DNA from 3 places in the Bacteroides luhongzhouii genome. Region 1 is predicted to be linked to each of the others. Evidence: riboswitches for the same ligand, from Rfam matches in the RefSeq annotation. Region 1 holds a riboswitch; each other region holds the start of a gene.
What was found. A riboswitch is a leader RNA that binds a small molecule or an ion and turns the genes downstream of it on or off. The one in region 1 is predicted to bind cobalamin.
Positions count from the first base shown of each region.

Region 2: it holds a riboswitch for cobalamin, as region 1 does, so the genes downstream of both, GD631_RS19270 (TonB-dependent receptor plug domain-containing protein) here and GD631_RS20975 (anaerobic ribonucleoside triphosphate reductase) in region 1, are expected to answer to the same signal.
Region 3: it holds a riboswitch for cobalamin, as region 1 does, so the genes downstream of both, GD631_RS21640 (TonB-dependent receptor) here and GD631_RS20975 (anaerobic ribonucleoside triphosphate reductase) in region 1, are expected to answer to the same signal.

Region 1 covers NZ_CP059973.1:5,474,476-5,484,930, forward strand. The annotation lists gene nrdG (anaerobic ribonucleoside-triphosphate reductase activating protein) at 1-163, opposite strand, end outside; gene GD631_RS20975 (anaerobic ribonucleoside triphosphate reductase) at 285-2,678, opposite strand; cobalamin riboswitch at 2,711-2,899, opposite strand; gene GD631_RS20980 (Rpn family recombination-promoting nuclease/putative transposase) at 3,188-4,048, opposite strand; gene GD631_RS20985 (HU family DNA-binding protein) at 4,512-5,024, opposite strand; gene GD631_RS20990 (DUF4248 domain-containing protein) at 5,374-5,646, shown strand; gene GD631_RS20995 (hypothetical protein) at 5,914-6,369, opposite strand; gene GD631_RS21000 (SH3 beta-barrel fold-containing protein) at 6,640-6,984, shown strand; gene GD631_RS21005 (hypothetical protein) at 7,163-7,387, shown strand; gene GD631_RS21010 (HNH endonuclease family protein) at 7,497-8,252, shown strand; gene GD631_RS21015 (N-acetylmuramoyl-L-alanine amidase) at 8,249-8,692, shown strand; gene GD631_RS21020 (DUF4373 domain-containing protein) at 8,726-9,787, shown strand; gene GD631_RS21025 (NYN domain-containing protein) at 10,106-10,455, shown strand, end outside.
Region 2 covers NZ_CP059973.1:5,048,945-5,059,399, reverse strand. The annotation lists gene GD631_RS19275 (YncE family protein) at 1-1,409, opposite strand, end outside; gene GD631_RS19270 (TonB-dependent receptor plug domain-containing protein) at 1,434-3,476, opposite strand; cobalamin riboswitch at 3,660-3,860, opposite strand; gene GD631_RS19265 (DUF5106 domain-containing protein) at 4,292-5,236, opposite strand; gene GD631_RS19260 (hypothetical protein) at 5,360-5,641, shown strand; gene GD631_RS19255 (SusR family glycan utilization regulator) at 5,927-7,630, opposite strand; gene GD631_RS19250 (SusC/RagA family TonB-linked outer membrane protein) at 7,931-10,455, shown strand, end outside.
Region 3 covers NZ_CP059973.1:5,652,312-5,662,766, reverse strand. The annotation lists gene GD631_RS21660 (MFS transporter) at 1-730, shown strand, start outside; gene GD631_RS21655 (ABC transporter ATP-binding protein) at 835-1,590, opposite strand; gene GD631_RS21650 (FecCD family ABC transporter permease) at 1,587-2,603, opposite strand; gene GD631_RS21645 (ABC transporter substrate-binding protein) at 2,600-3,733, opposite strand; cobalamin riboswitch at 3,859-4,069, shown strand; gene GD631_RS21640 (TonB-dependent receptor) at 4,281-6,287, shown strand; gene GD631_RS21635 (DUF5074 domain-containing protein) at 6,284-7,444, shown strand; gene GD631_RS21630 (PKD-like domain-containing protein) at 7,465-8,781, shown strand; gene GD631_RS21625 (DUF5074 domain-containing protein) at 8,812-10,113, shown strand; gene GD631_RS21620 (outer membrane beta-barrel protein) at 10,365-10,455, shown strand, end outside.

The DNA of each region.
Region 1 (10,455 bases):
TGGACTGTATTTTCTCCTCTGTCAGTTCTTCCCCTGCGCCCGGATTCCAACTCTCCGGATTATGGCAACCGGGACAATGATGAGAGCAGCCGGCAAGATAAATAGAATACCTGATACCTTCACCGTCAACAATCGTTTCAGAATAAGTTCCTAATAAATTCACTTCTTTAATGGATAATGGACAATGAATAATTGAAAATGAATAAGCGAATAATGGATAATGAACCGTAACGCTTTCATCAAGCACCGTTCATTATCCATTCATCAATTATCAAACATTTATTCTACAAATGCTTTACACGGTCCTTCTCTTCTGCACGTTTGGCAGAGTTCCAAGAGCTTAAGTCGCCCGTCAGATAACCGGTGATACGGCGCATACGGAGAATACTTTCACTCTGGCATACAGGGCATTTATCGAAGATAACTCCCTTGTAGCCACAGTTATGACAAGTGTCTACCGGGTGATTGATAGAGCCGTATCCAATTCCTTCGTCGTGCATCACTTTCACAATCTTGGCAATGGCACGCACATTCTTCTGCGCTTCACCGTCCAGCTCCACATACGTGATATGTCCTCCGCGCGTAATAGCGTGGAACGGAGCTTCACGCTTGATTTTCTCAACGATGCTGATCGGTTCTTTCACGTCTACATGGAAAGAGTTGACATAATAGTCGCGATCTGTCACTCCGGGGATTTTTCCATATTTCCGGCGGTCCATTTTCGTGAAACGTCCCGAAAGTCCTTCGGCAGGAGTAGCCAGAACGGAGTAGTTCAGGTTATATTTCTCTTTATATTCGTCTACCACTTTATTCATTTCCATCACCGCTTCATACAGCGTGTCCCATGCTTTCTGGTTGTGTCCGTGACCTTGTCCGTAGAGAGCCACCATCGCGTTGTGTCCGCCGATAAATCCGATCCCCAGTGTACCGCTGCGCAAGGCGTCTCCCACCTGTTCATTCGGATTCAGTTCTCCGCCGCCTTTCCACACATTATTTCCCATCATGAACGGGAACTGGCGTGCCAGGGCCGTACGCTGATACTGATAACGTTCGTAAAGCTGGTCGGCCACGAGCACAGACATTTGGTGTACGGATTCGATGAAAATTTCTTTTGCCTTTTGTTCGATGGCGTCCTTGTTGCGTTCATCTTCTACCAGATTTTCCGCTTTGATACGGGCTTCGATAGCCAGTCTTGGCATATTCAGTGTGGTGAACGAAAGATTGCCACGTCCTAAAGACGATTTTTCTCCGGCCACATTTTCAAAGACACGGGTACGGCAGCCCATCGTTGCCAGTTCGTAGATGTAACGTTGCGGATCGTCGGCTTTCCATTTCTCGTTCTGGTTGAAAGGTGTGTCGAGAAACATGAAGTTCGGGAACAACGCTTTCGCAGTGGTCTGGCAAGCCTTTAATAGCAAGTCGAAGTTGGGAGCCTCGTAACTGTCGGTCATTGCCTCTTCGATGTTCTCCGCTTTCATTGCTTTCTCAAAGTCTTTCTCCGAGTAAGAAACGCCGTCTTTCACCTTGAATATCTGGATGGGGAATACGGGCACTTCTCCTCTGGTGCCGAGGCCTTCAATGGTAGCTTTCAGCAGTTCTTCGATCACCATGCGGCCTTCGGCAGAAGTGTCCGTTCCGTAGTTGATGGAACTGAATACCACTTGGTTACCGCCACGAGAATGCATCGTGTTCAGGTTGTGGATGAATCCTTCCATTGCCTGATGCGTATCTTTACGGGTCTGCTGGTAGGCTTTTTCGACGATGCGGGCAAGGTGTTCCTTATCTATAATGATCTGTAAAGCGACCAGAGCGATGCGCAATGTTTCGCGTTCGGCCTCGGTGGACTTGATAGACGGAAGGTATTCTTTAATCAACGTGCGGATGGATTTCTCATCGGCCTGATTTCCGTTTTCCATAGCCACATAGAAGTTGATAAACGATGCCAGATGCTTGCGGAAAGATTTGGCTACTCCTTTTGCCATGAAGAAGTCGAAAGCCGGAATCGCCTGTCCGCCATGCTGCTCATTTTGGTTGGTCTGAAAGATGATGGTAGCCAGCGTAGCATAGCTTTGGATGCTTTGCGGGGTGCGGATGCTACCGTTCTTTGTGCGGAAACCGCGTTCAAAGAGGTCGTCCATATCATATTGGATGCAGGTTGTCGTCTTTGTCGGATAATAGTCCAGGTCGTGGATGTGAATGTCTCCCAACTGGTGTGCTTCGGCAAAACGTTTCGGCAACAAGTATTTATAGGTGTAATCTTTAGTCACTTCGGAAGCGAACGTCATCATCTGTCCGGCAGGGGTGTGACTGCTCATGTTGGCGTTGCTCAAATTGACATCGTTCTTGTCGATAGCCACAATGCCGTCCATCACCTGTTTCATCTGGGTTTTCTTCTCACGCTCCGTATTCCGCCATTCGCGATAGATGATGTATTTCTTCGCTACTTCCGGCCGCACTTTCATCAACGACTTTTCCACCAAGTCCTGAATCTCTTCTACGGTGATCGTGGGGGTAGCAAACTGACTGATAACATTCATGGTGATGTCAGCAATCAACTGCTGCTCATCCTGAATACCACTTGCACTGAATGCTTTACTGATTGCATTCTTAATCTTACTGATAGAGAAATCTTCTCTTTTACCATCACGTTTGATGATACAAATTTCCGCGTAGTTCATAACTTTAACTCCCGAAAGCATTAATAAATTAAAAATAGAAAATCTCTTCGGCAGGTCTTCTGACTTATCTCTCCCCCGCAACACCTTCCCACACCGGCATCGATGCAGTGGCCTATTGTGCGGATTCTTAGAGAATTACAGCAGCGGGTACTGTCGCCGATTTGCACAGCGTTCCCTCATTGACTAAACCTCTTTTTAGTTCCGAAACCGGATACAAAGATAGGAGATTATATCATAGCTTGGTTAGCTTTTAACATTAAATTTCGGGAAACTTTTCTTTCTCGCTGATACAGAAAGTTTTCCAAAACGGAAAACTTTTTTCTGATTTTAACGTGGATAATATTCCAAATCCGTTTATTTCACCCAAAAGACATATATAGTTTTCAGGTACTTTACCCTTAGCGGAAAAAGGATGTGTTAAAAGTCTCCACAACTATCGTTTGCTTCATAAGTTATAGACTATTTTTTCACTTTCGACAAAAACTTTCTTTCCGATAGAATGAAAGAAATTATAATTTTTCTATTTCTTCTTTCGAAAGCCCAGTAGATTTCATAATAATATCGTCAGCCACACCTAATTCTTTCAAATTACGAGCTGTTTCTTCTTTACCTTTTTGCAAACCTTTCTGCAAACCTTTTTGTAAGCCTTTTTGTAAACCCTTCTGTTCAGCAAAGTCCAACGTATTAAAATAATCGTTATAAACTTTCCATTCTTCTTCATACTGGGCTCTTTCCTCCTGGGTCATATTTGCTTTGGAAGCCAACTTTTCAAGTCGCTCGAAGACGGCCTTGCGAGCCTTGAAAGGCATCCGGTCAAGTGTATCCATATGCTTTAGTATATAAATCCAGCGTTCAAAATCATTTTCACATTCATCCTCTTCTTTATTGAAGTTCGGCAGTTCGATAAAAATCTGCCGGAACTTGTTGCTGAAGAGCTTCCCCGTATCCCTGTCAGAAAGAACGATATCCGTTCTAATTTTAGAGGGCATATCCTTATCCATCACGAAATTCATGAAGAACACTCCGTACACGGCATCCAGCTGGAAGTTCCAAACTCCCCTTTTCGCTTGCTGCGTAATGGCCCTAGAAAGATAGAAGAGGGCACGATCTTTAAAGTAAGGTTGTTCCCGGTTCTGCATTTCTACGATAATACGTTCACCGGTATCGGTCACGCAATAGATGTCGTAGATAAGACCTCGTTCTGTTTTTACTTCCGGCGGCTGTTCGTTGTTAAGGAACCTGATGTCGGTAATCACATGCTCTCCTACGAGCAAATCGTTCAAGAAGTCGATTAACAACTCCTTTTCTACCTCTCTGCCGAATAAAAACTTAAAGCCAAAATCGGTAAAGGGATTGATAAATCTTCCCATTATATGCTGTGTCTCAATTATAAAACAAAGATAGAGTTTTTTTGTTGAATACGGTCAAGAATAGAAGAAAATAAATGGATACAAAAAAAAGCTGCCTCATTCATCGGGAGACAGCTTCTTCATTTGAGCCTTGAGCCTTACTTTACTTTCACTTTATGAGTTGCTCCACGTTCGTTACCGGTTCCGTGAGCTACGTGCGGCACGTACACTAATCTTTTTCTGTCTTACTGCTTCTCCGATGACGGAACCGCAGAACAGCCTCAAGAATGTCTAACAACTTTTCCAATAATAATTTCATTCGCTTTTCTTTTAAGGTTGATAATCTATTTTATATCGGTCGAAGTGCAACCATCAGCTATACCCGATTCGCGGCTACTGATTAGTCGTCCATTAATAAGCTTTAGTTTGCCCGACAAACTTATCAGTTAGTCCCTGCGGATTCAGCTGTCGATTGAACTCCCGGTTAAGCTGCCGGGTCCGGCGCTTCTCCGCTTCCACCACCAGGTTTATTATCCTCATCCGGGTCTTTGTCAATGACATCATCGGCCACAAACGAACCCGCTACATCCTTGATGTGCACAAACTCCACTCCGGTGGTCAACGCACGGGTAGCACTCCCGTCGGCGGCACGAGTGTATTCGGGCGTAAACTGGCAACGCAATGAAGTGATCTGCGAACTGCTGACCTTATTTTCCAACTCTACCCCTTTCCCGTTTGCCTTGGCAATCATAGTAAACGTCCCCAAGCCTTCGAGACGTACCGTGCGACTGTTGAGCAACTGTTCACGCATCACCGACATCAGGTTGCGAATAACGTTGTGAACATCACCCGCCGTCAGCGAGGCTTTTTCCGCAATCAATTCCGCCATCTTCTGCGTGTTGACCATTTTCCCGAATTTCACCAGACGGGGATAATAAAGTTTCTGTCCTTCCTTGTTGGCAAGCGTTGCCTGATACGGTTTGTAAATTAATGGCATACTTTTTTTCCTTTCTTCTTTTTAATGATTAATGAATAAATTCTATCTGTAACCGATTACGAAAGCAAAAGTATATGAAAAGAAAAAAGCAGAAGAACACGACGTGACGACTCGTCACAAGAGACAACAAACAGGCACAACTTCTACACGAACTATGCCAACAGAGGCTTCTGTACAAAGCTGAACCACTTGGCATAAAAAAGCGTATCTTCGTATTCACACAGGATAAACTAAAAAAAACAGATAAGCTCCCGCTACTAATTAATGGCTATTTTTTCAGGAGTAATCCGCGCCTAAATTATGATATAAACTAATTATGAACACCTACTAATAATAGAAAGTATCGACAATGAAAACAGAAACAACAGCCCCCTCCGTCAGCCCAAAAGAAATACCGGAGACGGCAAACTCTACCCGCATACAGACTTACAGCAAAAGTCAGCTGGCCACACTTTATCTACCTCACATACAGCCTGCCTCGGCACGCCGCACCCTCCGCAGTTGGATTGCCAAAAATACGGCACTACAAGCCGCACTCGCCCAAACCGGCTACAGCGAAAAGGCAATCTTACTTACTCCGGCTCAAGTTGGACTATTCTTCAAGTTTTTGGGAGAACCCTAAAAAACAAAGGTGCGGTACGGAAAGGGATGACACGGATTTTTAAAGCTGCACAGCTATTTAAAAATCCGCGTCCGTCATCCACGTCCGTCATCCGCGTCCGTCATCCGCGTCTAAAAGATAAATTCCTAACCGGACAAGAATATCGCCCGAAGCCGCCTAATTCCGAGGAATTTCCTCCCGACGGTTTCATAAAATCGGCAGTGACCTCCGACGAAAGCCAACAGCAGCCCCGTCATCGGTCCATTCCTTCGATTTTCGTCTTTAATTCTACTTTTTATTGTTCCTCTTTGTCCCTATCTTCTTATCTCCTTCCTCTTCCGTAGGATCCTTAACCAGTTTTTTGGAGGTATGAAACCGAATTTCAATGTCTATATGGCAGTCATCATCCACCGTGCAGTTTATATCTGCCGAATCGTCAACTATTAGATTTAAAATTTGGCACAACACTTCGGGAAATCCGGGAATAAATTCAGACCTTCCAATGATACAAGCAGAATAATTATGAATAGTTGTCCAATCGGGGATAGGACTCTGACCATTAAATTTACATTTGCATATACGTCCTATTGAAGAGCGCGAACAATTCGAATTGTTCGCCACATAGCCTTCCGGAATATTATTCAACTGTTCTATCTTAAAAATACAATCCACCACCGCTTTCTTAACATCATCTTCACTATGACGGACACCGATTGCTTTACTCTGTTTATTCCTACTTTTCACTTTAATTTTTTTATCTACCATTTTTCTTCTATTCGTTTATAAATATTCCACAAAAGTCTGATATTTCTTTTAACATTTGTGTTCAAGCATGACACATTCGTTCTTATTCCATGAATAAATTCAAATATGGGTCGAATCTTTTAACGCATCGGCTCATTCAAGCATGACACATTCGTATCCATTCTTTTTTTATGCGTCAAGCTTGCACAACCTTTACGCAACTCATCTTCTACCTTTGCCACCGTAATCAAAAATAAACCGAATAAAAAAATGACTGAAATCAAAAAGAATCATTCACTTCAACGGATACGGCTTATGAAACAGGCCGCTGTCATCCGGCAAAGTAATGGCATGAGCCGGCACGACGCACTCGTCACGGCTCACCGGATAGGAAAGCTTATCCGACAAATGCATCACGGAAACGTCTGTTTCCGATATACCAAGCAAGATGGAACCATCCGTCGTGCCACCGGCACACTCATCGGCTACGAACATAGTTTCCGCCGCCCGTACACACCGAAACCGGAGAACACATTTGTCGTCTATTACGACATCGATGCCAAAGGCTGGCGCACCTTTCATGCTGAAAATTTTCTGGATATCGAAGTGGAATGAATCTGCAGGAAAAAAGGATGAATCTGCAGGAAGAAGGATGAACCTGCAGGAAGAAGAATGAATCTGCAGGAAGAAGGATGAACCTGCAGGAAGAAGGATGAACCTGCAGGAAGAAGGATGAACCTGCAGGAAGAAGGATGAACCTGCAGGAAGAAGAATGAATCTATTGAAAAAGAAAATGAATCTACAAGAAAAAGGAATGAATCAACAAGAACGAAAAGAGTGGGAAGCTCTTTGCAGACAGTATAATGTAGACTCCCTGCAAGAAGCGATTCAAGGCTGCCGGGAAGAATTAGAATTTCTCATTCACTGTGCCGAACGGCTCGAACCTTGTACAGAGCAAGATGAAGACAGCAAGAAACGCCGTTTAACACATACAGACAACGCCGCTTTTCCACACTAGGAAGCGCCGTTTAACAGATGCAGGAAACGCCGTTTCTCCTTGCTAAATTCAGAGAAGCGGCTATTTTTTTAACAGAGTATAATTTTATTAACATTTATCAGTATCAAGTATGGAAAATTGGAGATTTATTGAAGAAAACCCCGACTATATGATTTCAGATCATGGGCGGGTATTGAGTTTCAAGGGCAAATCGAAGTTAATTCTTTGCACTAGAATCATCGGAACCGGTTATGAAACGGTATCACTCCTGAATAAAGGAATTTGTACCGATTACCACGTCCACCGCTTAATTGCCAAGGCATTTATTCCGAACCCGAAACATCTGCCGCAAATAAACCACCTTGACGGAAACACGATGAACAACCACGTGTCAAACCTTGAATGGTGCGATGCATACACCAACACGATGCACGCCATCCGCACAGGATTACGCCCCACCGGAACAGGTTCCCGCAAAACTCCCTACGCCGTAACGGATGCGAAAGGAATCATTTTACGTGCCTACCCGTCTATGAAAGAAATGGGCAGAGAGGAACGCCTGAAACCGTCACACCAACACTGGCTCATCCTGCAACTGAAACATCCGGATCGTGTATGGCTACATAACCTACGTGCAAGGCAACATCGGGGAAACGATTTCATGAAGGTTCCCTTTGCCAATTCATCGGCTTTATCCAAACTGCCTGTCTTTTTAAACTCACCGGCAATAACGGATACGGCTGTACCACCGATTCACGCTCCTTTCACTCCGGTGCACCACTCGGTGACAAAGCAATATTACCGTCAACTGTCTGCAGAGGAGGCTGCCGCCTTCGGATTCACCTCCCCTACTATACGCAAACAAGAAAGGAGGATTTCACAATGAGAGACACCATCATCATCCACTGTTCCGCCACTCGTGCGGGACAGGATTTTACCGCTGCCGACATCGACCGCTGGCATCGTCAACGCGGCTTCCGTTCTATCGGTTATCACTTCGTCGTCCGTCTCGACGGCACGGTTGAACCGGGAAGGGATGTTGCCCTCGACGGAGCACATTGCACGGGATGGAATCATCGGTCTATCGGTATCTGCTACATTGGCGGACTGGACAGGAACGGTCGGCCTGCCGACACACGAACGGAAGCGCAGCGTGAAGCACTTGTCCGGCTGGTAGAAGATTTGCGCCTTGTCTTCCCTTCTCTGCAACAGGTGATAGGACATCGGGACACCAGTCCCGACCTTAATGGAGACGGTATTATCTCACCGAACGAGTATATAAAATCCTGCCCCTGCTTCGATGTAAAAGCGGAGTTTATTCAATAATTATCAATTATTTACAATCAGTAATTTATCATCATGGCCCGCATTTCCAAACCCGGATTAGATTATTTTCCCCTCGATGTCAATTTTCTGCAGGACAGAAAAGTACGCCGCATCTCCTGTCGCCACCATGCGGCAGGGATTGCTGCGCTCACTTCACTGCTTTGCCTCATTTATAAAGAGAAAGGTTATTATATTTCGTGGAACAAAGACACGCTCTTCGACATCGCCCAAGAAGCGTGTTGCGGGGAGGAGGAAATGCAGGCCATCATTGATGATTGCCTGGCGGTAGGGCTGTTCGACGATCTTATATATAAGGAGTACGGTGTATTGACTTCACAGGCCATTCAGGAACAATATCATAAAATCATCACCGACAGCCGGAGAAAATACAAATTACCTCTGGAACATTTCTGGCTTATCAAGGAAGATTTTAAAGATGTAACAGAATCCCATGATTTTGCTACAACAATGCCACAAACAAAAGAGGAAACGGATACAGATACCAAAGGTAAACAGGAAATGGATATGGAAAATGAGAGCAAATCTGAAATCAAAAAAGACAAAGAGACAGAGAGACAAGGAAAATGCGAAAAAAAGAATGAGAGGATAATGCCGCCCGTTCCGTCAAACAGCGTTTTTCAGGCTTCGCCTGTCGTTGTAGAGGGTTTGTCTTTGGATAAATCGATTGGAAGAGAAAAAACGGAATCTACTGCGGAGACGGTTTCTGAAACAACTTCGGGAACAGCTCCGAAAACAGCTCCGGGAACAGCTCCGAAAACGGTCTTAGAAACAGCTCCGAAAACGATTTCGGAAGGGATGCAAACGGGAGGGGGATCGGAAGCTATACTTCTACTAAATATGCAAACAATCGGTATCCGGAACGAACAGACCGTGAAAGCGATTGCCGCCCTTGCCCGACGTAAAGAACTGGGAGGTCCCGGCGGGATTTTATGGAAAATCCTTAGTTCCCAATACCGCCCTACCCTACTCAAAAAGAACGAACCGGGTGATTACATTCTTTGGGCGCTCAATCATCCGACAGAATTTGAGAACACATACAACGGGACACTGAAAAAGCTAATCAGGGGAAGATAAACCGGGGAAAAAGTCTGAATATAAAAACGAAGTATGCCATCATCATTCGTTTATATCATAAATTCAGGCAAAGAAAGATAGAAAACCAAAAACTATCGCATCTTTATCATACAAGGAAAAGGCCTCGACTTGTAGAGCCAGTATTTGTAACTCGAGAAACCAAAGAATAGAATAAATCATAAAAAAGGAAGAAAAAGAACCTATCAATTTGTTATTCTAAAAAAGATTTGTACCTTTGTAGTACAAATTACCCCCCTTAGTTGAGAAATACTAAGGCTGACCCATCAATTAAAGATGGGTTTTTTTATATATAACACTATGGAAGACAAAAAGAAAGTAATAGTCTATGTAGACGGTTTTAATTTCTATTACGGGCTGAAGTCCAAAAAATGGAAAATGTGTTATTGGCTGGATTTAGTCAGCTTCTTTAATAGTTTTCTAAAGTCCTATCAAGAATTGGTAGAAGTCAATTATTTTTCAGCTCGTCCAACAGATGCAGGCAAACACGATAGACAAGATAAACTATTTCAAGCAAACAAATGTAACCCCAAATTTAACTTGATATTGGGTAAATACCTCAAAAAAGAGATTAAATGCCGTTATTGCGGTGGTATCATTCATTCTTTTGAAGAAAAAGAGACAGATGTACGAATAGCTACAAAGATTCT
Region 2 (10,455 bases), 430 kb from region 1:
GAGTTATAGTAAGCATTGCCTTTTATCTTGAAGTCATATTCTCCTGTTACATTCGGAATGGATTGTGGGAACCCTAAAACAATGTAACCGCCGAATCCTCCCAATGTAAGGAGTGATTTTTGCTGGATTCTGCGGGTTGCTTCTTCTAGTATATCATCATAAGTAAAGCCCTCCTTATATGCTGAAGTGGTAGTGTTGATAAACTGTCCGGGAGCTGGGCGATATTCCCATACTTTATTGGCGAAAGCCAGAGGGTTTTCTTTCTCATCATCGTTGTCATCAATATCGCTTTGTGAGGCTTTGTCACTGAATGCGATTGTATTCGGGTTAAGTCCGATGTTGTTCAGACGGAACAGGAGTTGTCCTTGTTGGTTGAAACAAAGTAGGTCACCGTAAGTGGTGTAATCACGGGCTTCGGTGATATATACATTGTTGCTGTAAGGGTTGATGTTGATACCGTAAGGTGTCTTTATTACAGTTCCATCGGTTATGAAATTCTCACGGATTGTTTCTTCTGTTTTCAGATTGAACATCTTGATAGAAGAAGTCTGTGTGGTATAGTTGTAATTGTATAGGTAGGCTATGTCTCCGTCGATGGCGAAGTTTTGCACTTTCTCGTTAGATTGAGTAACCTTGTTTGTCCGGCAATCTATCTTGACGAAGTTATAATCGCCGGCTTCTACATCTTCGCCACGGGTGGCTACATAAACGGTTTCGTCCGGACCTGCTGCTATTTTACCGGGATTCGGGCCTACTGTTAGTTTGCTACTTTCTTTAAATGTGGCAATATCGACAACAGATACCGTGTTGTCTACACCCAGTCCTGATGAATAGTCCAACCCGCCGGAATTGGAAATATATAACTTTTCGTTTTGTACACAAATACCGTCGGGGTTGCGTCCCACTGATGTGATAGCTTCTATGGATAGGGAGGTGGTGTCTATACGTGCAACGGTTCCATCGTATGAACATACGTATGCCTTTTCTTTGTGAAAAGCGATGTAGCGTGGCTGCCGGGAACTTCCGTTTTCTGCCAACATCTGAATCTGTTTCAATGAGCTTCCCGTACGAAAGTCTATCACTTCTATCGTACTGGAGATATTGACTATCACATATATCTTGCTTCCATAAATAGCCATATCGTTGGCTGTATCTCCTAATCCCCGGCGGTTGACTGCTTTGAAATAGTCACGAACCATTTGCTGGTTGCCGAAAGAAAAACGTGCCAGCGAGCTATTGTTCTGATTGAACAGTCCTTCGCATAATACATATAATTCGGCGGTACCCGTTTCTGTCGGATCGCCTATAATGCCTGATGTGAAGGGCTTGTCCTCCATATCATCACATGCCACAAATAAGATTATGAATGACAGCCAGCACGAGAATATATATATTAGTTTCCTTTTCACGTCAATATCTTACCTTTATAATAGTTAATATCTTATTTTTATTGTAGCCCTTACGGATCGTCCGGGCATTGGGAAGTATTTCACAATCTCGTAATTCTTGTCCATCAGGTTCAATACTTCCACGCTGAGAGAGGTCGTGATTTTTCTGATCTGAAAATCACGGCTTGCAGAAATGCTGTGGTCGCTATAGCTATCCAATCTGTTTTCGGCAATGTTTTGTCCTAATGCATAGCGTTTTCCGGAAAAAAGGAATGAATAAGACAGATTGATCCACGGTGTTTCGACGCCTGCCTGTCCCGAAGCGGAGACGCGGGGAGTGTAAGCTATTTGATGTTTGTATGTCGATTCATACGTGCTTGGATCGGGTGGGGTAACGTCTAATGCTCGTTGGTATGTGTAGTTACCCGAGAGGTTGATGCGGATTTTTTCCCAGGGTTGGAGGGAGAGACTTCCTGTAGCATCAATGCCTTTGATGTCAACTTCACCCAGGTTTTTCATGCTCCATACGGCAAGGTTCTTGGTAGGATAAGCGATGATTTTATCTGTAACCTTATTATAATAAGCATCGACGGTTGCTGACAAATAGGGTAGGAATGGGCATACATTCTTGCTGTATGTCAGTCCGATGTTGTATTGTTTGGCTTTTTCCGGTTTTAGTTGGGTATTGCCTACTTCTTCGTAATATAAGTCGTTGAAACTTGCCAGGCGGAAAATATCTTTATAGAAGAAGCGTACACGGAATTCTTCATGATGAAAAGGTTTGAATGCGGCACTTACGTAAGGGGTTAGTTTACGGTGATTGCCGGCACTGCCGCCTTTCTTTACATCTTCATTGATAACGGTTGCCAATGCGGATGCGGAGATTGTTAACCAGTCATTCACGTATTTGCCGGCGAATGCCGTTAGCCATGAATAGCGCGTGGGATGTACAAAGTTGTTTAGATCGGCGTTCATGGTGTTGATGCTTCCGTCGGTGGAAAGAGAGAATGAGAGGTTGCTCAACAGTCTGTATAGTACAGAAGCGGAAAGGTAATATTCCTGCTGATAATAGCTGTTTTCCGTTTTCTTTAAAGAGTTCTTGGTATCGGGGTCCAGATAACGTTGATAGCTCCAATTCCACTTGGCAGAGGTTTGGAACACCCATTGCTGACTGAATTCTTTCTTGTATTGACTTTGTATGAAAGTGTTTTTATCCCACAAGTGTTGTGTGGAATGGTCGTTATAGAAGGTTGTAGCTTTGGGTAGTCCCCGGGAGGACTGGAAGTAGTAGGCTTTCAACCGCCATTGTTCTTTATCGGAGAAGTTGCCGTAGAGTCCGGCTTCAGCACGGAACGTCTGTACGTCTGTATTTTTCCGTTTCTCACGTGAGGACAGATCTCCTTCTGCACTTCCATAGCGCAGGGTATATGGATAATGTCCGTCAGAGGACATCCATTCGCCACTGACTGACATGCTCCATGTTTTATTGAATTGTTGTTCCAGCAGGAGGGAGGGATTGACTAATCCCCAAGAACCTGTTTTGAAAGCTCCTGCTACGTTGGTCTTTTTGTCCTTCGTGAATAGTGGGGTAAGTGTCTGGATATTCAGTATGCCTGCTGCTGCAAAGAAGCGGGCAGGTTGGAAGATATTATCGCTTTGTCCGTTGTTTAGAGAAAGTCTGTCAACATTATCGAGCGAGAAGCGACCTATATCAATTTGGCCTGTTTGGCAATCGGTCAGGGTAATTCCGTCATAGCCGACAGCGGTATGTTGGGCTCCCAGGCTTCGTATGGATACTGTTTTCAGTCCGCCGATGCCTCCGTAATCTTTTACAGTCACTCCGGCAAAGTGTTTCACCGCGTCGGAGACTTGCAGGGCGTGCAGGTTTTTCAGGGCGTCTTTGGAGAATACTTGCAGGGGAGCGGTTGAGCGTATTTCGCGGGTTTGATAGAGGTCTGATACTGTTATTTCGGGAATAGAATATGTATGTGTCGTATCTACCTTTTGCTGTTGTGCAAAAAGTGGTATGGATAAGAATTGGCAGCTGAATACTGCAAAGATCACTTTATTAAATGTTCTTTTTTTCATTTATTCCTTTTTCAGTCTGTTGTTGTTTATAAGTGTCCGGGCGAAATCCCTTCGACCGGACACGCATAAATAAACTTGGCAGAGTTTATTCGTTTTAACACACTTTCTCTGAATCAGAGTGATGAATGAAATGATAGACGACTTGTCCGGTTCATTAGACTCAACGCTTTTTCCTCGAAAGCAGTGAAACTTATTTGCATGGTAGGTCTTCTGACTTATTCCTGTTACAAACGCCTTCCCGGATTGGTCTCCAGTGGCAATGAGTGAATTGCTTGTAACTTGTATGGAACTTACAGCAGCGGGACTGTTCAGGACTTGCACCTGATTCCCTTTTAATTGCTTCCCCCGCATGGGAGTCGCAAACCAATGCGCGACAAAGATAGGGAGTTTATTTGTTTTTTCCAAAGGGATGTTCTTTTTCTTTCGTCTTGATACGAAAGAGAAAGAACCAAAAAGAAAGGATCAAGGCTGCGTTTTTTCAGCTACTCCGGTGCTTCCTCCGGCTAAAGGGCAGAAACTCGCTACGCTCAAACAGTCTGCCCTTTTTGACGCCGAAGAAAACACCTGCGCTTGACGCTGAAAAAACGAGGCCGGGGAGGCGTGTGGGGTGGGTGTGAGGTGGGGGGAGGTAGGTTGGTTGTTGGTGGGGGAGATTCTTTGGGGAAATGGTGACGCTATCCGGCGTAAATAGTGACGGTATATGGCAAGGATACCGTTAGTATCTTGAGCATATACCGTCACTATCTTTTCTATGTTAATCAAGCGGCCTATGTTGGCTTATATGCTGTATGTCAACAGGGATTTCTTGTGTATGTTTATTTATTGCTTTTCATTAGCAGGTATTCTTCAACAGCTTGTGCGGTGGCGTCTTTTAAGAGCACAGTTTTTTCCTTGTTGAGAAGGTAGAGGGTGGGGATTGCTTTCAAGTCGTATAGTTGTTGTTCTTTGATGGCGAGTTTCTTGTCGTATCCGTTGATCCATTCTTTGGGGAATTCATTCAGGTGTTTTCGCCATTCGTCCAGTTCTTCGTCAGGATAGACGGAGAGGACTGTTAGTTTCTTTTGTTCCAGAAGTTGGTTGATGATAGGGGCGTTTTTCAGAGCGTCTATCGTTTCTGTGCAGGCATGGCAACCTGGGTTGTTGATGAATAGCAGGATGTAATCCGTTTGTTGTTGGTAGAGGGAACCTTGCGCGCCGGAGGCCAGCGTGTAGTTGAAGTTCAGGGCTTTGGTGCCGATGCGGTTTTTCTGGGCCAATTCCCGGCGGGCTTTGGGACGTACTTTTTCTATTTCCTCTAGCAGGGGGGAAGTTAACATAGCATCTAATACGGGGATGTAGAATTCTTCGTTACGCATGGGGGAGTTGGGGTCGTAGAGATATTTATCAGCCAGATCGGTGATGTAGGTGAATACCTTTTTGTCTGCGTTCGTTCGCTCGATTGTTTTCCGCATGGCTTCTTGTGCGGTTTCCAAAGGTACATGATTCAGTATGTCGCAATAGTCTGCCCAGGCTTGCTCGGTTATTTCGGGGTGGTGGATGTAATTGGTGTCGGCGAAGTTGACATGATCCCAATAGTGTTTCACTAGAAAATCTGCTCGTTGTTCGGGAGCTGTCATCATTGTGGGGATGGCAGGCAGGATGAAGGTTGTAATAGTATCCCGGGGAGCTTCGTTTTCACATTGATTGGAAGCGTTTCCACTTTTACAGGCACAAAGAAGGAGAATACACAAAGTAAATAGGATATTTATATTCGTTTTCATGACTTGCTATTTTTCATTTAACTTATGTATGTGCATTGAAGTATACATGTATTGAAGACAAAGATAGCTTTCTTTTTATTTTTATCAAAAAAATCATCTTTTTTTCAGTTACCGGAGTTTCAAATGGTGAATTTGGGAAGTTCGGGAAAGGATGAGCTGGAAAGAGGATCATGTTCTGTTTTTAAGATTTCCATCGAAAAAGAATACTTCAACATGATTAAACCAGAAGAGAAATTGCATAAACAAATGCAAGAATATGCAGAAACTCCGGCTTATTTTGTATGTTTTAGCGAGGAATATGCACTTTGGGGGGTAAGTAAAGCCTCCATTTCTTACCGATATAGCTTTGGTTTCTCACCGATGAACCTTCTGTTTCTCACCGACAAACCTTTGGTTTCTCGGTGAGGAAGCTGCGAAGGCATAAAAAGGGACCTTTTTTGAGCTGGTTGGTCTTCGTCGGGTGATAAAAGGAAAATGGCAAAAAGACCGTATACCGATGATTTGTCTTTCCAAAAGAGTCGTATGTTGGTAAATTACTTTTGTGTTGAAAGAAAAACGTTCTAAAATGTAAAATATAGGATTCCGCTGAAGGAAAATGCTACGCATTTAGGTAATCTTCCGCACGGTGATCCAATCTATTGTATTCTCGTGTGTTTTAATATTCCTTTTTTAAGGAAGTATGTACAGTGGTCATTCTTGCATTTTGCCCAGACTCTTCACTGTATTGGCGAACTCATCTTTCGGTACAATGGCTTTGTTGCGTGTCTTCAGTCGGTTGTTGTAGACCGTCTGCGGAGAGCAATGTAAGAATTCGGCTATCTTTACGCTATCGTTAATTCCCAGACGTACCAGCGCATATATGCGTAGTTCGGTATTCAGTAATTCTCCATCTTTTAGTAAAATCTGCTCGTCGGGATGCAGCAGGGCGTTGAAGTCTTCGACAAAATTGGGATAGACATGTAGAAAGATGGCGTCGAAGTTATGGTAAAGCTCTTTCAACTCATTCTGTGCCATAATCGGAGAGTCTGTCAATTCTTTTATGTCATCAAATTGTTTGGCTTTCATTTTCCTGTTAATACTTTTACGGAATTCGTCCAGCTTGCTGATATAGTTGGAACAGATGGAAAATACGTAACCTATATATTCTTCCTTTACATAATTGGATTCGCGAAGTTGGGCGTTTGTTTCTTTCAACTGTTCATTTAACGACTGTAACTGGGCGTTTGCTTTTTCCAACAGTTGATGGGTTTCCGACAGTTCGTCCACATGTTTGTTCAGCAACAGATTGCTTTCATTCAGTTGGGAGCGTGAATATGCCAGTCGCTTCATTTGCATATAGATATAGAGAATGGCAATCAGTAAGATGATTGAAAGAATACTGACCAGAAACAAGAATGTATGCAAACGGGCTTCCTGTCGGATATTTCTTTCTTGATAGGCCCGATGAATGGCGTCTTGTGTTTCCGAAATGCCGATAACACGTACCCGGTTACGATAAAGTTGGGCGTTTTGGAGGCAGTAATTAATATAGGTATAGGCACGGTCTATATCATTCAGTTCATACAATGTTTTTGACAGCTCTTCCAGCGAAGCAATGTCCTTGTTTGCTGTTTTCACATCCGCCATTGCCGAATAAATCATATATTTCAAATACTCGTTTTGTTGATTGCTATCCTGATAAAGGCAGGCTAGGATATAGGCATTCATTGCATCACGTCGGGTTTCCAGGGATGACCTCTCTACTTCATTCAAGAGTTCTTTCTTTATGGATTCCGTATCAGTGCTTCCCAGAAATTTCCACCCTTTGTACCATAAATAGAAAGGGTCTTGAGGGGTGATATAGGCATAGATAGAGTCTTTATATGCTTTTTCTTTCTCATAATATCCTTCACGGATATTTGTATTGTCATCTCCTGAATACTGTCCGAAATGGGAGTACAGATACATCAACTGTCCGTAATATTCCACTTTCAGTTCAGGGGTGAGTAATTGGCTCGAAACATTGCGTAATTCATCTAATGCCTCCTTCAACAAACCGGTAGCGGCCAGAAGAAAAGACTTCTTGATTTTCCACTCCGCTTTCCATTCTTTTTTATTTAGCTTGTCGGCGATGTCCAGATTCTGGTCTACATAAATCATGGCGGAATCGGAATTATAAACGAAATATTCATCGTAATACATCTTGTTCAGCCAATAGCGTTCTTCTGATGTACGGATATTCCGTCCCTGGTTATGGAGTTGGTTTATTTTGGTCTCTTTAGCAGCGACGAAGTCATCCTTTCGCGCGATTAAAGAATCTAATTTTGATAGAAGAGACTCAATTTCCATACTATGGGAGTCAGCAGACAAAAAGGTAGAAGTAAATAAAAGTAATAAGGTAAACAGATGTTTCATTGTACTATATTTGGTTAGACGTACAAATATAAGTCAATCCTTTTAAATATGGCGGATGTTCTTTAGGAAAAAGTTAGGTTATATAATCGTTTGATGATGAATACCTCTTCCCGTTTTATTTATTAAAGTTTACTTTTTGCTCTCTTCTTTTTAGAGTAATACGTTAATAATTAGATTATTATCAAAAATGGTGATTTACTTTTGCGCTTTACCTGCTCATACAGGCTATATGTACTTGTTTTATCTTTGCGTTGACAAAAGTCATAAGAAATTTGAGTGTTAACTTTAATATTTTGTGTTATGAGAAATGATTTAAAAAAGACGCAAGCGTTCAGATATATGTTATCTGTCGGATGCTTGCTGTTTTTCTTTTCTATCGGTATGTTTGCCCAGCAGACTGTGAAAGGAATAGTAAAAGATGTAACCGGTGAGCCCATTATCGGTGCGAGTGTATTGGTAAAAGGTACTAATAACGGTACTATTACTAATCTTGATGGTGCTTTTTCTCTCTCCAATGTAGAAGAGGGGGTAGAGATTGAAATAACCTACGTAGGTTATCTTCCGCAAATTGTGAAAGCTACTATCGCTCCGCTCAACATTATTTTACGGGAAGATACGAAAACTTTGGATGAGATAGTAGTGATTGGTTATGGTACTCAGAAGAAGAGTGTGGTAACGGCTTCTATTGCCAAGGTCTCTTCCGAAGATTTGAGCAGAACATCTCCCACACGTGTGGACAATGCGTTGAAAGGTCTGGCAGCCGGTGTTCAGGTCACTACCCTCAATGGTCAGCCGGGAGCGAGCTCAAGAGTACGTGTGCGTGGTATTGGTACTATCAACAACTCCGACCCGCTTTACATTATTGATGGTATGCCGGTAGACGGTGGTATTGATAATATCAATCCCGCTGATATTGCCAGTATCGAAGTATTGAAAGATGCAGCTTCCGGAGCCGTTTATGGGGCTCGTGCGGCAAATGGTGTTGTTCTCGTTACTACAAAGAAAGGTAGTATCGGCAAAACTAAAGTGAGTTATGACTTCTCTTATGGATGGCAAAGTGCATGGAAGAAGCGGGATATGCTGAATGCTACCCAATATGCTACATTGATGAATGAGGCTGCCGATTATGCAGGCGAGGCTCCCCGTTTTGAACAGGTTGCTTCTTTAGGTTCGGGTACCAATTGGCAGGACGCCTTGTTCTATGATAATGCTCCGGTCCAGAATCACCAGTTAAGCATCAGCGGTGCTTCCGAGAAGGTAAATTACTATTTTTCATTAGGATATTATGATCAGGACGGTATCATTGGGGGAAACTACGATGCTTCCAACTACCAACGTCTGTCACTGCGTAGCAACACAATGTACACGCTGTTTGACGAATCGGAACAACGTAATTGGCTGAAAAAGATGACATTCTCTATGAACATAGCTTATTCTCGCGTGAATAGTGTGGGGGTCACTGCCGGCAGTCTGACCGGATCTCCGCTCGGCGACGCTTTGTTCATGGATCCTACCATGTCCGTTTACGCTAAAGATGAAAGCGAACTTCAGAATTATGACCGGAATACTTATGGTGACCCTATCTACGACAAACGTAGCGGACAGTTGCTTTCCATGCCGAGCAGTGATTTCAATGAACTTGCAAATCCGCTTGCAAGACTTTCCTTACCCTATGAAAAGAATAATTCTGATAAGATTATCGCTACTTTGGCTGCCGAACTAAGTGTTTGGGATCATTTGAAATATAAATTCTCTTGGGGTTCCGACCTCGCATTCTGGGGAAAAGACGGATGGAATCATCCTCACTATCTGAATAAAAATGCTACGAATGACAAATCGAAAGTGTGGTCTGAAATGAATCGTGGCTATACGTGGCAGATTGAGAATGTGTTGACGTATGACAAAACGTTTGGTGTTCATTCTTTTGCGGTTGTGTTGGGGCAGTCGGCCAAGAAGTACACAGGACGCGGATTAAAGGGCGATGCAATGGATATGATTGAATATATTGGGGACAAGGCAAACTTGGATTTCACAACCGGTTTGCAGTCTGCAGGTAAACGTAATGCCACCGGTGGGGCATTTGACCCGACAACGTTGGCTTCCTACTTCGGGCGGTTGAGCTATAACTATGATGAACGCTATATGTTACAGGTTACTGTGCGTCGTGACGGTTCGTCTAACTTCGGTCCTAATAACAAATGGGCTACCTTCCCTTCCGTATCTTTAGGATGGAACATTACAAATGAAAAGTGGATGGATCAACGTCCATCTTGGTTGACTAATACAAAACTGCGCCTCTCTTGGGGGAAGAACGGTAACGAAAATATCGGAGCTTTCCGTTATATGGCCAATGTAGCTATCGGCAACAACTATGTGTTCGGCACTCCGGGACACCAGAGCATCGTCATGGGTAGTAAGCCGTCCGGCACTCCCAATAAGGACTTGAAATGGGAAGAATCGGAACAATATGATGCCGGTCTGGATTTCGGCTTCTTCAACAATGCTTTGACTTTCACGGTGGATTATTTCTACAAGAAGACGAATGGCATGCTGAAGGAAATGAGTATTCCTTCTTATTTGGGTGAGTCCAAGCCTTGGGGCAACGTTGGTTCGATGAAGAATGAGGGAGTTGAACTGGAGTTGGGGTATAAGTTCAATAAAGGTGACTGGAACTTCGGAATATCCGCTAATGCCAGCTATCTGAAAAATGAATTGATTAATCTGGGGAATGCCGATGGCTTTGAGATGTATGACAATGTTCACCAGATTGGTAACGTATCCCGTGCGGAAAACGGAATGCCATATCCTTATTTCTATGGTTATAA
Region 3 (10,455 bases), 180 kb from region 1:
TGGGCCGGAGATTGTATTGTTGGCTGTAGCTCACTTTGGAGATGACAAATGGTATTATTGCTTCCCGATATTAGGCTTTATCACGTTGTTATCCGCTGTTTGGCTGATGGCTACTCCTGTTAAGCGGGAAGATTCCAATGCTGCAACCCGGCAACTTTCTATCAGTGATACTTTTTCTTTGTTGAAGGATAAAACGATTCTGTTGTTGTTTTTGGGTATCTTCTTTATTGTGGGGGTGGATGTTGCCACCAATTTCATCAGTTCTAAGCTGATGGCAGAACGTTTTGACTGGACGACAGAACAAGTGAAATTTGCTCCGCAAGTTTATTTTTTAAGTCGTACGGTAGGTGCTTTATTGGGTGCTTTCTTGTTGGCTCGTATCGCTGAAATAAAATATTTTCGTGTGAATATTGTTGCCTGTATTTTCTCTTTGCTTATTTTGGCCTTTGTGAAAAACGATATGGTAAATTTGATTTGTATTGGTGCTGTCGGTTTCTTTGCGTCATCTGTATTTTCTATCATTTATTCGATGGCTTTACAGGCAAGGCCGGAAAAAGCAAACCAAATTTCCGGTTTGATGATTACTGCTGTTGCTGGTGGTGGAGTCGTTACTCCAGTTATTGGGTTTGCGATTGGAACAGTAGGTGTTATTGGAGGTGTTTTTGTCACTTTAGCTTGTGTGTTTTATTTGACTTATTGTGCTTTTGGAGTGAAAACAGCCAAAGCATAATATTATTGAGAGGAGGACGCTATCTACGCCCGAATCCTGCTCAATGACGTGGAGTTTTTTTAGGCGGAGAAGTTGCCTTCTCCGTCTGAAGTAAACTTTTGTTTTTATTTGATGATTATCTTCATAGCTTGTGCATCAAATGTCACAGATTCGTTCCGGAACAGTCTTTCTATATGTCCGCTCGTTATCATCTCATTTGTGGGGAGACTATACAATTGTGGGTTGTCAATCAGCATGATCGTGTCGCAGAGAGACAGGGCAATATCTAGGTCGTGTGTGGAGAACAGGATACACTTTCCTTCCGTTTGCGCGAGCTTTTTCAGTAGTAGGCAGAGTTCGTAGCGATTAGGTAAATCCAGAAAAGCAGTAGGCTCATCAAGTAGAATGATAGGTGTGTCTTGTGCAAGTGCGCGTGCTATCATGATTCGTTGGCATTCTCCGTCGGACATCTTATCCATTGTCTTTTCTGCATAACCGGACATTCCTACCAGATGCATGGCAGTAACCACTTTTTTCTCATCTTCCGCTTGTAACTGTCCGATCCAGTTGGTATAAGGAGCACGTCCCAATGCGACTACATCTTTGCAACGCAGGTTGGCGATTCGTACTTTGTCAGTTGTTACAAAACTAATCTTTCGGGCTAATTTCTCCGGTTTCAGTGAAGCGATGTTTTTCCCATGCAGGATGATTTCTCCGGCTTTAGGTGTTTCCAGCCCCATGATGGCACGGAGAAGCGTGCTTTTTCCTGTACCATTCCGTCCGAGCAGTGCGACAAGCTGTCCACCCGTGATATGGGTGGAAACTTTCTCCAGCAATATACGTTGTTCGTATCCTAATGTCAGATCTTTTAGTTGAATCATTTGAATATACGCAAGTTTTTACCTATTACCCATAAAATAACCGGGACACCCAATAGCGCAGTGATACAATTCACCGGCAACAGAAATTTCTTGGCTATGATGTCACAAATCAGCATCCCGATCAACCCTGTCAGCATCGTACCCGGCATCAATATCCGGTGATCGGCGTTGTCAAACAGGATCCGTGTGATATGTGGGATAGCCAGCCCGATGAATCCTACCGGACCGCAAAAGGCTGTGACCGTTCCTGTCAGTAACGCTGTAGATATAAAAATAAGCGTTCTTGAACGCTTGACATTCATTCCCATGGTGCGTGCATAATTTTCACCAAGCAACAACAGATTCAGTGATTTGATACAGGCGATGGATAGCAGCAATCCTATGCATATTACTGGTGTTATAATCGTTAATTGCCCTGTCGTGATGTGACTAAGTGACCCCAAAGACCAGAGTGTGAACATTTTCAGTTGTTCTGCAGAACTTAGGTATTGTAATATCTGGATGATAGCTCCCGCTACGTAACCTATCATGACTCCCATAATCAGTACACCTAATATATTCTTTACTTTTCGACTGATGATGGCTACTCCCAACAGGATGACGGAAGTCCCTATCCACCCCGAACCTACAATACCGACTGATTGCAGAAAGGGAAAATCTGTCCAACCGAGAAGCGGGGCGCCTAGTATAAACAATGCCACTCCAAGACCCGCCCCGGAACTCACTCCCAACAAGTAAGGATCTGCCAAAGGATTCTGGAAGACCGTCTGCATTTGCAGACCGCTTACCGAAAGAGCTATACCTATTAATGCCGCTACTATGACGCGGATAAAGCGGATGGAGAGAACGATATTGCGGGTGGTTTCATCACATTCGCCGCCGGTGAGTACGGCTCCTATCTTTGATATAGGGATGAAAGTATCTCCTGTTGCTATATCTATTAATAGTAACAGGATGGCAACTATTCCTAATGCGGTGAATAATAGAGCGGTACGTCTGCAGAATGGTTTCATTTCAGGTGTCTGTAATAATAAGGTGAATCGTAAACGAGTTCCGGATGGAAAATATGAATCAGATCACGTAACACCACATCAGGACGAACAACTGCCGATTCCCAATAGTCATTGCCTCCTGTTGATGTCAGTCGCAAGTTATTGTTGTAGACTGTCTTTTCCCGGACGGCTTTAGCATCTGCAAATTTAGGATTCACAGCTTTTAATTCGTCTAATGTGGTGACCGAACCTACATTGATCCAATAATCTGCCTTTTGTATCAGTCCGTAGGCTGTTTCCAAGCCGATAGGAGTTGAACTGTTGGAATTATTTTCCTTATAGATATAATCTGCACCAGCGTCTGCAACCAACTGTGCCATGTAGCTTTGGGTGGAAGGCATTACCCAACTGTCGTTCCACGGAGTGTTGAACATGACGGTAGGGTGTTGGCTGATGGAGTCGGTAAGAGCTTTTAAAGCATGGTAGCGTTTCGGAATTTCCCGGAACACTTCAATCCCTTTCTTCCGGTTGTCAATCAATTCGGAAAGAACAACCATCCACTCGGCTTTTCCTAGTGGAGATTCTTCCAGATATTCTCCCATATATATATAAGGTATGGCTAATTCTTTCAGTTTATCTGTAACAGCTGTTTGAGCATCACCAATACCATATAATAGTACGACGTCCGGTTTTAATCCCAGCAACAACTCGTAATTCATTTCCGCTCCCATATCTTTGATTGAATCTTTGTGGGCGAGAATGCAGGGATTAGACACGTAATTGATGCCGGATACTCCGACAATACGTTTGAGTTCTCCCAGTGCATCAAGCATGGCGATATAGGAAGAAGACATACATACGATATTTCTGGCTCCGGCAGGAATGACGGGACCATTAAAGCCTGCAGGTGCTTGCTCTCCATTGCGCGAAATGAAATAGGACATTTTCACGTCTTGTGCTCCTTGCCACGGATTGGAGACTTGAATCAGTGTACTGGCTGCATTATCTGCCCCCAGTATTTTAAATCCGGAAGCATATTCGGGAGTATATATATCCTGGCTGAATGCTTCCAGAGATGTTTTATTACGGGATATACAGCTTGCCAAAAAGAAGAGGCATAGTAAAGCGATAGTTGAGATTGGAGATTTCACTTTTATACAGATTTTAATTAGAAAAAAGATTAGTGGATGCTTTCGAGTGGCAAAGATAGGACTAATTATTAGTTTGTTTTTATTTTCATTAGAATTTTCTTCTGATTTGTTTCTATTTGATGTATCTTTGCCGCAGAAATTTTGGTGTCATTCGTCCGATGCTACGGAAGAATGGTGAAAAGGGAATCAGGTGTAAATCCTGAACAGACCCGCTGCTGTAAGCTCCGCCAAAAGTTTTCCTACAATACTCAAATCCACTGTCTCACTTTGGAGAGATGGGAAGGGCGTTAGGAAAATGGAGTAAGTCAGAAGACCTGCCAAAGTTGAATTCTTGAAGCTTTCTGGGATTAGAGTTTGAAGAGTGCAGTTTTTAATTCAAAATACATCTTTAATTGCTGATGTGAAGTTTCAGAAAGGAGAAATATGCCTTTTTGAATGTTCCATTATACGGGGGAGAAGTACGTATATTGGTTTGAGTATGTAGAAAATTGCATCCTTGCTGTAACTCTATGAAAGTTTATTATTTAAATTAATAAACAGGAGGATTATGTTCAGGCAGATTCATTTTAGAGTATTTTGGATAGGATGCTTTTTGAGCATGTTTTTATTACTATCAGCACAAAGTAAACTGGATAGCTTACACCATCTTCATGAAGTAGTAATTACTGCTAAAATTAATAAGGAAGTGATTCCGGTGCAGTCTTTATCTGGTGATAAGTTAGAAAAATTAGCCGTACATTCGGTTGCAGATGCCATACGCTATTTTTCGGGAGTACAAGTAAAAGATTACGGTGGAATAGGAGGATTGAAGACCGTAAATATCCGAAGTATGGGGACGAATCATGTCGGAGTGTTCTATGATGGCATTGAATTGGGGAATGCACAGAATGGAGTGATTGATTTGGGACGCTTTTCTTTGGATAATATGGAGGCCGTTACTTTATATAATGGGCAGAAAAGTGCTATTTTCCAGCCAGCGAAAGATTTCGGTTCTGCCGGTTCTATTTATCTTCAGTCGAGAACGCCTGTTTTTCAGGCGAATAAGGCTTATCATGTAAAAGCTGCTTTTAAAACAGGCTCCTTTGGCGTTGTCAATCCATCTCTACTTTGGGAACAGAAACTAAGTGAGAATGTAAGTGCGTCACTTAGTACTGAATATATGTATACCACCGGAAAGTATAAATTTACTTATGCGGTAGCTGGGGGGTACGATACTACGGCAGTCCGCCGTAATGGCGATGTGAATGCTTTACGCACGGAAGGTGGTTTATATGGTAAAATAAAAGGCGGTTACTGGCGCACAAAAGCTTATTTTTATAATTCAGAACGTGGGTATCCTGGTGCTGTTGTGCGGAATCGTTTTTCACATGAAGATCGCCAATGGGATACCAATTTCTTTCTTCAGTCTTCTTTCAAGAAAGATTTTGGTGAAGCATATAGTCTGTTGTTGAATACCAAATATGCATATGATTATTTACACTATTTGGCAGATCCCAGAAAAGAGGAGGCTACTATGTATGTAAATAATACATATCGTCAACAGGAGGTTTACTTGTCAATGGCTAATAGAGTCACTATTCTTCCTTTTTGGGATATAAATCTTTCAGTGGACTACCAGTGGAATAAGTTGAATGCCAATCTGACTGATTTCCCTTATCCACGGCGAAATACGACGTTGGTGGCGGCGGCTACCTCTTTACATTTTGATCGTTTTAAGTTTCAGGCCAGTGTCTTGGGAACTTTCGTGCATGAGAACGTTGCTTCGGATACTACTTCAGCTGGGAATAAAATGGAATTTACTCCTACCGCCATCGCTTCCTATAAACCTTTCAAGAATATTGATTTTAATTTGCGTACCTTTTATAAGCGGATATTTCGTATGCCGACTTTAAATGATTTGTATTATACATTCATAGGAAATATAAAATTAAAACCAGAATATACAAATCAGTATAATATTGGATTCACTTATCAGAAGTTATTTACTGAAACATGGTTGCAAGCCTTGAATGTTCAGTTGGATGCATATTATAATGAAGTGGAAAATAAAATAATAGCTACTCCTACCAATAATTTCTTTCGTTGGACAATGATTAATTTGGGGCTTGTTGAAATTAAAGGAGTGGATGTTGTTTTACAAGGAGCCTGGAAATTAGGTGATAATTGGACCTTTGACAGCCGCTTATCATATACTTATCAGAAAGCACAGGATTTTACTGATAAGTTGGATGAGGATACATATGGAGGACAAATATCGTATATACCTTGGCATAGTGGCTCGGCTATACTAAATGCTGAATACAAATCATGGGAACTGAACTATAGTTTTATATATACAGGTGAGCGTTATGATGTTTCGGCTAATACTCCGGATAATTATCGTCTTCCTTGGTATACAAGTGACTTGTCTATAGCGAAGAAATTCAATTGGAAAAAGAATGATTTTAAGTTGACTTTGGAAGTCAATAATATTTTTAATCAACAATATGAAGTGGTGAGGTCTTATCCGATGCCAGGAACTAACTTTAAATTCATTTTAAACTTAACTATATGATTGTGAATAATATTCTTTCACGCGTCTTGTTTGGAATATTAGCAAGTGCTTGTTTGCTGGCTTGTCGGGGGGAACTTCCGGTTTTACCTTCTGATGAGATAGAAATCGGCAAGGATCCTTTAGGGGGTGTTCATATTAAAGGAATGTATCTTCTCAATGAAGGAAATATGGGTAGTAATAAGTGTACACTTGATTTTTATGACAGTACTACCGGTAAGTATCATCGTAATATTTATGCTGAACGGAATCCATCTGTAGTGAAGGAACTGGGAGATGTTGGAAATGACTTGCAGATTTATGGAGACAAGTTGTATGCTGTAATCAATTGTTCCAATTTTATAGAGGTGATGGATGTGGAAACTGCACAACATTTGGGGCAAATAGATGTGGTTAATTGCCGTTATATCACTTTTAGTAATGGAAAGGCGTATGTCAGTTCGTATGCGGGACCTGTTGGGATAGATCCCAATGCACGTCCGGGAAAAGTGGTTGAAGTGGATACGACAAATTTAGCTATCACCCGTGAAGTGGTAGTCGGTTATCAACCGGAAGAGATGGTGATAAAGGATGGAAAACTTTATGTTGCCAATTCTGGCGGATATCGTTTCCCTGATTATGACCGGACTGTATCGGTTATTGATTTGAAGACTTTTCAGGTTATTAAAACAATTGATGTAGCTATTAATCTTCACCATATGAAGTTGGATCGTTATGGACGTATATATGTTAGCTCGCGAGGGGATTATTATGGAACCGGATCAGATGTCTTTGTTATAGATACTCAAACGGATCGTGTGACGGGAAGCTTGGGTATTGCCGCGAGTGAAATGTGTTTGAGTGGGGACTCTATTTATATGACTAGTGTAGAATGGAGTTACGTTACAGAAAGTAATACAATTACTTATGCTCTCTATGACGTGAAACAAAATAAAATGGTCTCTCGCAATTTTATAACCGATGGAACAGAGGCGGAAATAGCAATTCCGTATGGGGTGACTGTGAACCCGGAGACGAAAGAAATATTTGTAACAGATGCAAAAAGTTATGTCGTGCCTGGTTATCTCTATTGTTTTAGTCCTGAAGGAAAGAAAAGATGGAAAGTCAGGGCAGGCGATATACCGGCTCATTTTGCTTTTACAACGAAAACATTTCAATAACTAACTGATATTTAATAAAAATGGACAAAAAGATTTTAAGACTAACATTAGTCATTGCAGTTTCTTTATTTTGGGGAACTGCATTTACAGGGTGTAGTGATGAAGAAAATACTCCGGCGGCTTATCAACTAAAGAAGGAGGATATTCGTGTATCACAACCGGAGGGTGGTTTTGCGGTTGTGATAGATCAACTACTAAAAGTGCAGGTTGAAAGTGAATCAGACGAAGGAATCTCTTATGTGTGGTTGTTGGATGGTACTGAAATTGCTCAGACGAAAGGCTTGGAGTATATGTTTGAAGAGGTGGGAGAATACGAATTGACATTACGTGTGTCACAGGGAGAGAGTCGTTTTGATTATCCCTTTACGGTTACAGTAACTTTTGAAAACATAGAACCAGCTCCTGAAGGAGCGACAGCTTATGTTACTAAAGTTTTTGATTTTGTTCCGGCTGTCGGACAATTTACTAATACATTGCCAGTATATAAAGAAGGTGATACACAGGAGGCTATGAATGAAAAAGTATTGGCAGCCATTGGCAATAATAAAAAAGGGATGATTTCGTTAGGGGGATTCGGAGGATATGTTGTAGTCGGTTTTGACCATACGATAACCAATGTTACCGGGAAACGTGATTTCCGGGTACTTGGCAATGCTTTTTATTCTGCGGCTAATCCAGACTCTGGCGCGCCAGAAGGAGGAAGTTGTGAACCGGGAGTTATCATGGTGGCTTATGATAAAAATCAGAATGGGAGACCGGATGATGATGAATGGTATGAAATTGCTGGTAGTGCTCATGAAGACGCTACATTAGAATTATGGTATGATAAGGCTGTCGCTGCCGGGAATGATGTGAAGACTTATCGAAATTATGAAATTACTTACTATCGGCCGGAAAAAGAACCGACAACTGCGGAAGAAAGAGAAATGTATATTCGCTGGGAAGATAACCAGGGAAAATCCGGATATAAAGTGAAGAATACATTTCATAATCAATGCTATTACCCGGAATGGATAAAGGAAGATAAAGTAACATTTAAGGGAACTTGTTTGCCTCAAAATGCTGTTGATGAGAGTGGACAAGGAAGTTATTTTGTTTTGTATAAATTCCGATATGGTTATGCTGATAATGAATTGAATAGTAAGGATGAATCTGCTATTGATATAGATTGGGCAGTAAATTCGAAAGGTCAAAAAGTACACCTGCCAGGAGTCGATTTCATAAAGATATATACTGGTGTCAATCAGGAAAACGGTTGGCTGGGTGAATGTTCCACTGAAATATCAGGGGTTGAGGATTTACATGTTTTAGGAGTTGATATTGATACTCGCAAATAAGCTAAGAAATAATTGAAAATAAAAGTAAGAATGAGAAAGTTTTTAGTATTGGCAACTGTTGCTTTGGGATTTGTTTTTACGGCGTGTGATGATGAAGAAAATTTGAACTCGTCTGTGTTAATCGGAAATAAGTCGGGAAATAATGTGATAGCGCAATTAGATACATTGTATCTGGATGCCCGGGCTGAAAATCTGTCCGGAACGATGGAGTATTTATGGACAGTAGATGGAAAAGAAGTCTCAACCGCTTCAACATATAAGTTTTCACAACCTAAGACTGGAGAGTATGTTATAGGGTTGACTGTGTCGGATGGCAATGGAGAAACTCTTCAAACGAATATAACTGCCAAGGTAGAAGGTCGGTTTGGAAAAGGAACTTTTATTTTGAATGAAGGAAGTATGAGTAATGAAACCGGAACTTTGACCTTTGTAGATTCAAAAGGAACAGCGATGGATAGTGCATACTATCGGGTAAATCAAACTTTACTCGGTAATGTCTGCCAGGATTTGTTCATTAGTGATAATAAAATTTATGTACTTTCTCAAAATGGAGCAAAGAATGGTGGTGAGGGATTACTGACTATTGCTAATGCGGATAATTTAGAGAAAGAAAGAATTTATGATAATGCTACTTTGTCTTGGCCTACTAATTTAGCGGTAATAAAAGAGACTCTTTATATTCGTGATAATAAAGGTGTCTATATGCTAAATACTTCTACAGATGCTTTGACTTTTGTCGAGGGTACTGGCGGAGCCTTGAAAAATCGTATGGCTGTGGTTGGAGAAAAAGTTTTTGTGATGGGTAGTAAGAAGCTTTTTGTTATTCAGAATGGAACAGTTATACATACTATTCCTTTTGAAAGTGCCTTGTCTGGTATCGCGAAGGCATATGATGAAAACTTATGGGTATCATGTACAAATCCGGCAAGTATTAATAAAGTTAATCCTCTTGATTATACGGTTGAGTCTCATGCTTTAGATGTTAGTATTGGCGCCGGTTGGGGTGTTGCTCCTGCTTTTTCTGCGAAAGATGATATTGTTTATTTCAGTAATGCAGGCTTTAATCTATATCGACATATTTTCTCTCAAAATAAGACGGAAAAAGTTGCTAATATCAAAGATTATGTAGAAGATGCCGGAACATATTACAATAGCTTAGGTGTTGATCCGGTAAGTGGAGAGGTTTATTTTGCGACTTTAAAGGGATTTTCAGAGTACAAAATAAATGATATTGCCATATTTGATTTTACTAAAACACCAGCTTTACAGGCTGATATTAAAAATAAGAATAGTTTTCCGGCAGGAGTTTTCTTTACGGAGAATTTTAAGTGATAGATTTAACTCTATAATCTATCATTTTTATTGATGAGGACTTTCTCATTCAATCAAAAAATGTCCTTTTAAAAAGAGTATGTTTTTTGATTGATGGGAAAGTCTTTTTTTAGATTATACTGTGACCTTGTGTGATTGGAATGTAATAAGTTTTAATAAAATGAATAAAGTGATATACTTTCAGGAAAACTCCTTAAATTTACCTCCACAATTCTGACTCAATTAAAAAACAGACTTATACTGCTATTGACATGAAAACTTGTAGACTATGTGGACTACTTTTGCTGTTACTTTGCATACATACTGTATTATATGCTCAACAAACAAGAACTGTCAAAGGCA